DNA from 2 places in the Oerskovia sp. Root22 genome. Region 1 is predicted to be linked to the other one. Evidence: riboswitches for the same ligand, from Rfam matches in the RefSeq annotation. Region 1 holds a riboswitch; the other holds the start of a gene.
The links. Region 1 has a riboswitch for thiamine pyrophosphate ahead of thiO (glycine oxidase ThiO). Riboswitches for the same ligand answer to the same signal wherever they lie in the genome.

Region 1 (5,206 bases):
TGGCCCGGCCCCGACGAGCCTGACCCCCCGCGAGCTCGCCGCCCGCCTCGCCGACCCCGACGACGACCTGCTGCTGCTCGACGTGCGCGAGGACTGGGAGACGCAGATCGTCGGGATCGACGGCGCCCGCGTCGTGCCGAGCGGGGTCTACGCCGGGCCGGACGCGCGGGCCGCGCTCGCGGACCTTCCCCGGGACCGGACGGTCGCGGTGCTGTGCAAGGTCGGGGGCCGGTCGGACCGGGTCGCGGGGCTTGCACGAGCGGTGGGCGTGGACGCGCGCAACGTCGAGGGCGGGGTCCTGGCGTGGGTGCGGGACGTCGAGCCGGGGCGCCCGACGTACTGATCGCTCCGCTGAGGTAGAGGCCTGCCGTCGAGGTAGAGGGCCAGAGGCCTCTACCTCGACGAGAAGCCTCTACCTCGGCGAACCGGTCACAGCGCCAGGTCGAGGTTCCCGCCGCCCAGCACACCGGCCCCCGTGAGACCGGCCGCCAGCCCGGCGCCGCCCGACCCGGTCCGGCCCACCATCCCGTCGACCGGTGAGCTCGCGAGCGCCTGCTCGCGCCGCGGGATGCGGCCCGCGAGCGCGGCGAGGCGCCCGGCCTCGACCGCGAGCCGCATGGCCGTGGCCATCCGCACGGGGTCGGCCGCGCGGGTGACCGCGGTCGCCAGGAGAACCCCGTCGCACCCGAGCTCGAGGGCGTGCGCGGCCTCGGACGCGGTCCCGATCCCCGCGTCCAGGATCACGGGCACCCGGGCGGCCGACGCGATGGCCGCGATGTTGCGCGGGTTGAGGATGCCGAGCCCCGACCCGATGGGCGCACCGAGCGGCATGACGGCCGCGCACCCCACGTCCTCGAGGCGGCGCGCGAGGATGGGGTCGTCGTTGGTGTACGGCAGCACCGTGAAGCCGTCGCGGACCAGGGTCTCGGCGGCCTGGACGAGCCCGATCGGGTCGGGCAGGAGCGTCACGTCGTCGGCGATCACCTCGAGCTTGACCCAGTCCGTGCCGCAGGCCTCGCGCGCGAGGTGGGCCGTGAGGACTGCCTCCTTGGCCGAGAAGCAGCCCGCGGTGTTGGGCAGGGCGCGGATGCCGAGGCGGTCGAGCAGGCCCCAGATGCCGGTCTCGCCCGCACCCCCGTCGCCGCCCGCGCCACCCGACGGACGCACCCGCGCGACGCGGCGCATCGCGACGGTCGTGAGCGCGGTCCCGGACGCCACGAGGGCGTCCTCGAGCGTCAGCAGGTTGGCCGCGCCGCCCGTGCCCATGACCAGGCGGGAGCCGAGGGGGACGCCCGCGACGACCAGGGAGTCGTCGGGTGCGCGGTCCGTGTCCTGCCTGGTGTCAACCACCCTGCACCGCCGTGACGACCTCGACACGGTCGCCGTCGCGCAGGGTCGTGGACGACCACGTGCTGCGGGGGAGCACGGCGTCGTCGATCGCGACCGCGACGCCGCGGGGGACGTCCCCGGTGTCCCCGACGAGCTCGGGCAGGAGCGCGGCGACCAGCGCTGCGACGGTCGTGGGGGCGGTGAGCGGGTAGGGCTCGCCGTTGACGAGGGCGCTCGCGGTCGAGCGCGGGTGCACGGTGATGCCTGCGGGAGGGGTCGTCGGCCGCGCGCCGGTCGTCGTGGACGGGGGAGTCGGGTGGGTCATGTGGTCCTCCGGGAGGTGGGAGCCGAGGTAGAGGTGTGCCGTCGGGGTAGAGGGCCCCACCCCGCTACCTCGACGCGAGCCCTCTATCTCGCGGGGGTAGGGGTGGGCGAGAAGCGCAGGGGGTCGATCGCCGCGACCGCGGGCGGCAGCGGCTGGCCGGTCAGGACCGCGTCGATCGCTGCCCCCGTGACGGGGGCGAGCAGCACGCCGTTGCGGTAGTGGCCCGTGGCGAGGACCAGGCCGGGGACGGTGGTGGGCCCTAGGAACGGCAGGTTGTCGGGCGTGCCCGGGCGCACGCGCGGGGTGACCTCGACGAGGGCCAGCTCGTCGAGCCCGGGCAGCAGGGCGCGCGCGTCGCGCAGGAGCGCGAAGACGCCGCCCGCGGTCGCGCGCCGGTCGTCGGGGTGCTCCTCGCTCGTCGCGCCGACGACGACCTCGCGGTGCCCGCCGGGCCCGGGCGTACGCGGTACGACGTACACCGGACGCCCTTGCACGATCCCTCGCACCACGTGGTCGAGCGTGAACCACGCGGGGGCGTCGAGCCGCAGCGTCTGCCCCTTCACCGGACGGGTCGGGGCGCACACCTCGGGGACGTCCGCGAGCAGGTCCCCCGAGTCCGCACCCGCCGCGAGGACCACGGTCCCCGCGCGGTGCTCGACGCCCGCGTCGTCGAGCGCCCCGGTCACGGGAGAGCCGGGTCCGGACGCGCGCAGCAGCCGGACCGCCCGGCGGCGCACGACGGCGGCGCGCGGGTCCCGCGCGAGAGCCGCGGTCAGCGCGCGGTGCACCGCGCGGGGATCGACCTGATGGTCGCCCGGTGCCCAGAACGCACCGGCCACGCGCGGCCCGACGAGCGGTTCGCGCTCGCGCGCCGCCGCGACCGAGATCTCGGTCGAGTCGAGCCCCCAGGCCTCCTGGAGCGCGCGCACGCGGCGCCCGAGCGCCAGGTCGTCGCCGTCGTAGGCCAGCGTGAGCGTGCCGGTCGCGCGCAGCCCGACGTCGAGCCCCGAGTCCGCCTCGAGCTCGGCCGCGAACGCTGGCCACCGTGCCGCCGAGTCGGCGCCCAGGCGCAGCGCGGTCTCCTCGCCGAAGTCGGCCTCGGTCACGGGCGCGAGCATCCCGGCCGCGGCGTGGGTCGCGCCGTCGCCCGGGGCCGGGTCCAGGACGGTCACGCGCAGGCCAGCACGCGAGGCCCGCCAGGCCGCGGTGAGCCCCACGATGCCGCCGCCCACGACGAGGACGTCCGTGGCGCCGTCGGGCGTGGTGATCGTCGTCCGGTCGCCGGGCGCGACGCGCCTCACGGGGCCCGACGGCGCCGCGCCCCCCAGGCTCCCGTCGCGCCCCGGCGGACGCGCGGGCAGGGCGGGGTGGTCGGTGGACAGGGCTGCGCACATGCGCTCGCTCCCTTCGCTGGCATGACCCAGATCAGGTTCGACGGTCGGCTCTCGCCCTCTCAGCCCCGTGCGGGGCTCCCGTGCTTCGCGACCACCCTACAACGCACGCCGGCCACGCTCGGGGCGTGCCCACGGGCTGCGCCGCGACCGTGTCCCGGGCGGGCCGCGCCTATCCTGGGCGCCGTGACCACTGCTCCGACCGGCGACGCCGAGCCCCGACAGCACACCTCGCCCCAGCGCACCAGCCCCACGGCTCCTGCCGGGCGGGCCCGCCCGGCGGCCGTCGAGCGCCTGCGGGCGGCCCGGCTGTACCTGTGCACCGACGCCCGCGAGGAGCGCGGCGACCTCGAGGACTTCCTGCACGCGGCGCTCGCGGGCGGGGTCGACGTGGTCCAGCTCCGCGACAAGGGGCTCGACGTCGCGCGCGAGCTCGAGCTGCAGGAGGTCGTCGCGCGCGTCGCGACCGAGCACGGGGCGCTGTGGGCGGTCAACGACCGGGCCGATGTCGCCCTCCTGACGGGAGCCCCGGTGGTGCACATGGGTCAGGGCGACCTGCCCGTGCCCGCGGTGCGGTCGCTCCTGGGTGCGGGCCCGCTGCTGGGCCGCTCGACGCACTCGCTCGCCCAGGCCACGGCCGCCGAGGCGGATCCCGAGGTCGACTACTTCTGCGTGGGACCGCTCTGGGCGACGCCGACCAAGCCGGGGCGCGACGCCGTCGGGCTCGACCTGCTGCGACAGGTCGCCGCGACGGCGCCGACCACGCCGTGGTTCGCGATCGGCGGTGTCGACGCCGCGCGGCTCGACGAGGTGCTCGACGCGGGGGCCGAGCGCATCGTCGTGGTGCGTGCGATCACGGGCGCGGCCGACCCCGAGCGGGCCGCTCGCGAGCTGCGCGGACGGCTGCCCGCCTGACGCGCGCAGTGATCCCCGTCGCACGTCGTGGACCGATGCCGGGGATCGGCGCCGAGCCAACTATCCTGGGCTGGTGACACCCACCCCCTCAGCCCCCCGGCCCGTATTGGTCGTCGACTTCGGCGCACAGTACGCCCAGCTGATCGCGCGTCGCGTGCGTGAGGCCAAGGTGTACTCGGAGATCGTCCCCCACACCTTCACCGTCGAGCAGATGCTCGCCAAGAACCCGGCAGCGATCATCCTGTCCGGTGGTCCCTCGTCCGTGTACGCGCAGGGTGCGCCCTTCGTGGACCCCGCGCTGTTCGACGCCGGCGTGCCCGTCCTGGGCATCTGCTACGGCTTCCAGGCCATGGCCAAGGCGCTCGGTGGCACGGTCGCGCAGACCGGCCTCAGCGAGTACGGCGGCACGGCCGTCGAGGTCTGCCAGGCCGGTGCGCTGCTCGCGGGCTCGCCCGACCAGCAGACCGCCTGGATGAGCCACGGCGACGCCGTCCACGCGGCCCCCGAGGGCTTCGAGGTCCTCGCGACCTCGGCCGGCTCCCCGGTCGCAGCGTTCGAGGACACCGGGCGTCGCCTCTACGGCGTGCAGTGGCACCCCGAGGTCAAGCACTCCCCGCTGGGCCAGAAGGCTCTCGAGAACTTCCTGTACCAGGGCGCGGGCCTCGCCGGCGACTGGACCCCGGGCAACGTCATCGCCGATCAGATCGCGCTCATCCGCGAGCAGGTCGGCGACGCGCGCGTCATCTGCGGCCTGTCCGGAGGCGTCGACTCCTCGGTCGCCGCGGCCCTCGTCCAGCAGGCCGTGGGCGACCAGCTCACGTGCGTGTTCGTCGACCACGGCCTGCTGCGCGCGGGCGAGGTCGAGCAGGTCGAGCGCGACTTCGTCGCGGCCACGGGCGTCAAGCTCGTCGTCATGGACGAGAAGCAGCGCTTCCTCGCCGCGCTCGCGGGCCACTCGGACCCCGAGACCAAGCGCAAGATCATCGGCCGCGAGTTCATCCGCGCGTTCGAGCAGGCGGCGCGCGACATCGTCGCGGACGCGGGCGATCACGGTGGTGAGGTCAAGTTCCTCGTCCAGGGCACGCTGTACCCGGACGTCGTCGAGTCCGGCGGCGGCGAGGGCACGGCCAACATCAAGAGCCACCACAACGTGGGCGGCCTGCCCGACGACCTGCAGTTCTCGCTCGTCGAGCCGCTGCGGGCCCTGTTCAAGGACGAGGTGCGCGCCGTGGGCCGCGAGCTCGGC
Region 2 (5,206 bases), on a different contig from region 1:
GCATGCGCGACCGCGTCCAGCTCGTGGTGTGGGCGTACGAGCACGGGATCGCGGCGCCCGGCACGAGCTGACCCCGCCCGACCCCGCTGAGTGCGGAGTACTCGTCGCCGATCGGCTCGTTCGACGACGAGTACTCCGCACTCAGCGGTCGGGCAGGTGGCCGAGGCAGCGGCTCAGCTGCCCGCGACCGGCAGGTAGACCCGGCCGCCCGCGTCCGTGAACTCGCTCGACTTCTCCGCCATGCCGGCCTCGATCGCCTCGACCGACGTCAGGCCGTTCTTCTCGGCGTACTCGCGCACGTCCGCGGAGATCCGCATCGAGCAGAACTTGGGCCCGCACATCGAGCAGAAGTGCGCGGTCTTGGCGGGCTCGGCCGGCAGCGTCTCGTCGTGGAAGGCGCGGGCGGTGTCGGGGTCGAGGGAGAGCGCGAACTGGTCGTGCCAGCGGAACTCGAACCGGGCACGGGACAGCGCGTCGTCCCGCAGCTGCGCACGCGGGTGCCCCTTGGCGAGGTCGGCGGAGTGCGCCGCGATCTTGTACGTGATGACCCCCGTCTTGACGTCGTCACGGTCGGGCAGCCCCAGGTGCTCCTTGGGCGTGACGTAGCAGAGCATCGCGGTCCCGGCCTGGGCGATGATCGCGGCCCCGATCGCGGACGTGATGTGGTCGTAGGCGGGCGCGATGTCGGTCGCGAGCGGTCCGAGCGTGTAGAACGGCGCCTCCTCGCACAGCTCCTCCTCGAGGCGCACGTTCTCGACGATCTTGTGCATGGGGACGTGCCCCGGGCCCTCGATCATGACCTGCACGCCGTAGGACTTCGCGACCTTGGTCAGCTCGCCCAGCGTGCGCAGCTCAGCGAACTGGGCCGCGTCGTTGGCGTCCGCGATGGACCCCGGTCGCAGGCCGTCACCCAGGGAGAACGTCACGTCGTAGTCGCGCAGGATCTCGCACAGCTCCGCGAAGTGCGTGTACAGGAACGACTCCTGGTGGTGCGCGAGGCACCACGCGGCCATGATCGAGCCGCCGCGGGACACGATGCCCGTGACACGGCGCGCGGTCAGCGGGACGTAGCGCAGCAGGACGCCCGCGTGCACGGTCATGTAGTCGACGCCCTGCTCGGCCTGCTCGATCACGGTGTCGCGGTAGATCTCCCACGTGAGCTTCGCGGGGTCCCCCTTGACCTTCTCGAGCGCCTGGTAGAGCGGCACCGTCCCCACGGGGATCGGGGAGTTGCGCAGCACCCACTCGCGGGTCTCGTGGATGTCCTTGCCCGTCGAGAGGTCCATGAGGGTGTCGGCGCCCCAGCGCGCGGCCCACACCATCTTCTCGACCTCCTCCTCGATCGAGGACGTCACGGCCGAGTTCCCGATGTTCGCGTTGATCTTCACGCCGAACGCCTTGCCGATGATCATGGGCTCGATCTCGGGGTGCCGACGGTTGGCCGGGATCACCGCCCGGCCACGCGCGACCTCGTCGCGCACGAGCTCGACGTCGACGCCCTCGCGGGCAGCGACGAAGCGCATCTCGTCGGTCACGACCCCGGCGCGCGCCCAGGCGAGCTGCGTCCGGGCGCCGCCCGTACCGCGCTCGGTGGGGACGACGTCGGGCCGGAGCCAGGACGCCCGCAGGGCGGGCAGGCCGCCCGCGAGGTCGAACGCCGCGGGGTCGTCCGACTCGGTGTAGGGGCCCGAGGTGTCGTACAGGTCCAGGTGCTCGCCGTTGCTCAGGAGCACGCGGCGCTCGGGGACGCGCAGGTGCTCCTCGCCCGGGACCGGGTGGTGGACCTTGGCGGACCCCGCGATGGGTCCGGTCGTGATGGTGTGCGCGGACGACCCGGTGGTCGCGGCGGGCACGGTGGGTGCAGCTGGTGCAGCGGCGGCGGGCCCGGTGGTTGTGGGCACAGCGGTCTCAGAGCTCATTGCTCTCTCCCTACGTCGGCATGATCCGAACAGGTTCGAACGGTCGGCGGCGCTGAGCCGCCCTCTCAGCTCGCTGCTGCGAGCTCCCGTGGGTGTGTGTGGAGTTGTGGGTCGTGCTGGTGGTGCGGTGGTGCTGGGTGGTGCGGTCGTCACCGTAGCGCACGGCGCCGGGCGTCGGCGCACCTGTCCCGCGTTCGGCGCTCACGGCCTCACTGCTCGAGCAGCGACCTCGGTGATCTGTCCGTCCTCGGCGATCGTCCTCACCAAGTCGACGTCCGTCGCCTGCCCGAGCGCGAGGACATCCGGTACCCACTGACCCTCGTTGGCAACAGGCGCCGCCGAACAGCCAACCACCAGCACACTCAGCAGGCCAGTGGCGACGCCAGCCAGGCCGACCTGCATCGCAAGGTCGGCCTGGCCAGAACAGATCGGGTTCGCTCAGTGAACCACGTCGAGGTAGCGGTAGGTGATCAACGAGGTCGTGATCGTGCCGGTCTGAGAAATGCTCCTTGCAGATGCCCACCCGCCATAGACCGTTGCACCGCTGCCGGTCGCGGGGTTCTTCCATGACATTCCTGCTCGCGCGCTCGAGCAAGTGTCGTTCCTCACCTTGGAACGCGTGGGCGACTCTACGGCTGTTCCTCACACCCGAGCCCACCGTCCCGGCCCCTCACGAATCTTGCAGCTCTCTGTACTCACCTCTCCTTGAAGTACTTGAAGAGGTGCTTCTCGCGGGTCGTGAGCGCCCCGGCCACGGCCCCGACGAGCACCGCTCCTGCTCCGGCGAGGACGGTCCGCATGCCGATGATCCAGGTGCTCACCTGGTCGGTGGCGAGCCCGTCACCTCCGGCTCCCGCGAGCCACCACAGCGCGGGGACGGTCACGACGATCCCGGCACCGGTCCAGGCGGCGGTCTCGAGGAGCATCTGCCAGGTCAGGGCGGCACGCGGGACCCGGGCGTGCAGGGCCGCGGCGAGCTCGAGGCGGCGCAGCCGTATCGCGACGTATCCCAGGGCCAGGCCCAGGGCGGCCGTGGCGATCGGGGTGGGCTCGGTCAGGCGGCCGGAGAACTCGGCGCTCGCGTCGTAGGTCGCACCGAGCCGGCCGTTGAGCTGCTTCTGGGTGGGTTGCACCTCGGAGGACGGGTCGGCGACGACAGTCGTGCGCAGGAGCGTCGCGGTCTCGGGGTCGACGGGCCAGATCTCGACCCAGCACGAGTCGAACAGCCCCGTGGCGGGTACGGGAGCGACGGCTGCGTAGCCCAGGGCGCGGTCGCGTCCGTCGTCGGGGTACGGGTAGACCGCGCCGAGCCGCGCGGGCCCGGTGGTCGTCGCGATCGAGTCACCGGGGACCGCGCCGAGCGCCTCGGCCAGGTCCGCGGACAGCCACAGGCCCGCCCCGGCGACCCGTCCGCGGTCGAGCGCGCCGAGCAGCCCAGGGGTTGCTTCGAGGCCGGTGAGCTCGCTCGAGGGGAGGTTGAGCGCCCGCAGCGGTTCCCCGGTCCGCAGGGCGCCGGCCGCGTTGACGCCGTCGACCCTGGCGAGGGCCTCGCAGCGTGCCCCGTCGACCTGCCCGGTAGCCTCGAGGATCTGCACGCTCGCGCCCGCGTCGCGGTACTCGCGGGCTCCCTCGATAACGCCGACGATCGCCCGCACGTCGACCGCGGCCAGCGCGCCGACGACCACCACGAGCACCGCCGCGAACAGGGTCGCGCGGGTCGTGCCGGTCGCGACACTGCGCCACGCCTCGGACACCACGGACGCGGCCCGCATCGTGCGAGTCCGTCCGGCCCGTGCAGGTTCCCCGCCGTGCCCGACGGCGCCGCTCACCTCCGCGCGGGGGTGCGCTCCGTCGTCGGGCAGGGTGGGGGCGTCGAAGCCGAGGCTGGCGGGCAGGCTCGACGTGTCCGGGGGCGCACCGACGTTGAGGGCAGCGCCGTCGTCAGGCGAAGTGGACGCTCCTGCGGGCGGGTCCTGACGACCGGGTCCTGCGGGGCGGTGAGCGTCGCCTGGGGCAGTCGCGAGACCGGGCCGCGCGCCGTCGTCGGGCGTGATCATGCCGCGTCCTGCGCGTGCTGGAAGTCGGCGAGGTCGATCACGCGCGTGCAGGCGTCGCGCGTGTGCGGGTCGTGCGTGGCGACCACGACGATCGAGTCGTCCTGGGCGATGCCGGCCAGGACCTCGTTGACGGTCGCGGCCGTGCGCAGGTCGAGCTGCGCGGTGGGCTCGTCGACGAGCAGCAGGTCCGGCGCCAGGGCCACCGCGCGCGCGAGCATGAGCCGCTGGGCCTCGCCACCGGACAACGCCCGGAATGGGCGGTCCGCGACGGGCGCCAGGTTGAAGCGCGCCATGATCTCGAGAGCACGGGCCTCCGCGTCGGGACGGCGCAGACCGCGCGCAAGGAGCGGGAGCACCACGTGGTCCAGGGCCGCCCGGCGCGCGACACCGTGCGGGTTCTGGAAGACCCACCCGGTCGTGGCGACGCCCAGACGCTCGACCTGCCCTTGCGTGGGGCGCTCCCAGCCCGCGACGATGCTCAGCAACGTCGACTTGCCGCTGCCCGAGGGGCCCACGAGCGCGACGACCTCTCCCGGTACGACCTCCAGGTCCAGCCCGGTGAACAGCAGGCCCGTGCCGGGAAAAGCGTGCCCCAGATCGGTCCCGACCAGCCGCTTGCCCCCTACCGGCACGTCTGCCCCTCGGCCTGCGAGGTCAGCTCGACCTCGGTCGGCGCCGTGGCGGCGTCGAGGCCGTCGAACGTCACGAGGGTCTGCCCCAGGCTCGACGCGACGACCGTCACGGGGTACGCCGTGCCGTCCGCTGACACGCACCCCGCGGCGCCGCTCAGCGCGAACAGCGCCCCGGGCGGCACGACCGAGACGTCCAGCGGCGCGGCGAGCACGTACTCGAGCGTCAACGGCTCGGAACCCTCGGAGCGCTGCCAGCCGGCGAACTCCATGCTGCCGCGCACGGCCTCGAGGAACGCCGGATCGGTGACCACACCGCCCTCCCCGACGAACGCACTCAGCTCACCCAGACGCAGCACCCGGTCACCGGGCGTGACGTTCGAGAGCGTGTCCGACAGGCCCAGCGAGACCAGCGTCCCGGCCGTCGTCGCGAACGCCTCCTCGGACGTCGCGGCTCCCACGGGCACCTCGCACGTCTTCACCGTGACCGACGTCGCCGGGAGCCACAGCACCGAGGCGACCGGCAGGTCGCCGGTCGGCTTGGCCACGCCCGCGGCCTTGAACAGCTTGGTCACGGCGGCCTTGGTCGCGTCACCGTACG

Region 2: linked by a shared signal. The riboswitch ahead of thiC (phosphomethylpyrimidine synthase ThiC) and the one ahead of thiO (glycine oxidase ThiO) in region 1 are both predicted to bind thiamine pyrophosphate.

Annotation. Positions count from the first base shown of each region.
Region 1 is NZ_LMIL01000007.1:716,761-721,966, reverse strand. Features, by position in the region: gene moeB (molybdopterin-synthase adenylyltransferase MoeB) at 1-343, shown strand, start outside; gene ASE15_RS08085 (thiazole synthase) at 430-1,266, opposite strand; gene thiS (sulfur carrier protein ThiS) at 1,343-1,654, opposite strand; gene thiO (glycine oxidase ThiO) at 1,738-3,048, opposite strand; TPP riboswitch at 3,055-3,132, opposite strand; gene thiE (thiamine phosphate synthase) at 3,340-3,960, shown strand; gene guaA (glutamine-hydrolyzing GMP synthase) at 4,034-5,206, shown strand, end outside.
Region 2 is NZ_LMIL01000011.1:386,825-392,030, reverse strand. Features, by position in the region: gene ASE15_RS17135 (response regulator transcription factor) at 1-71, shown strand, start outside; gene thiC (phosphomethylpyrimidine synthase ThiC) at 174-1,919, opposite strand; TPP riboswitch at 1,910-2,019, opposite strand; gene ASE15_RS17120 (hypothetical protein) at 2,615-3,976, opposite strand; gene ASE15_RS17115 (ABC transporter ATP-binding protein) at 3,973-4,608, opposite strand; gene ASE15_RS17110 (peptidoglycan-binding protein) at 4,599-5,206, opposite strand, start outside.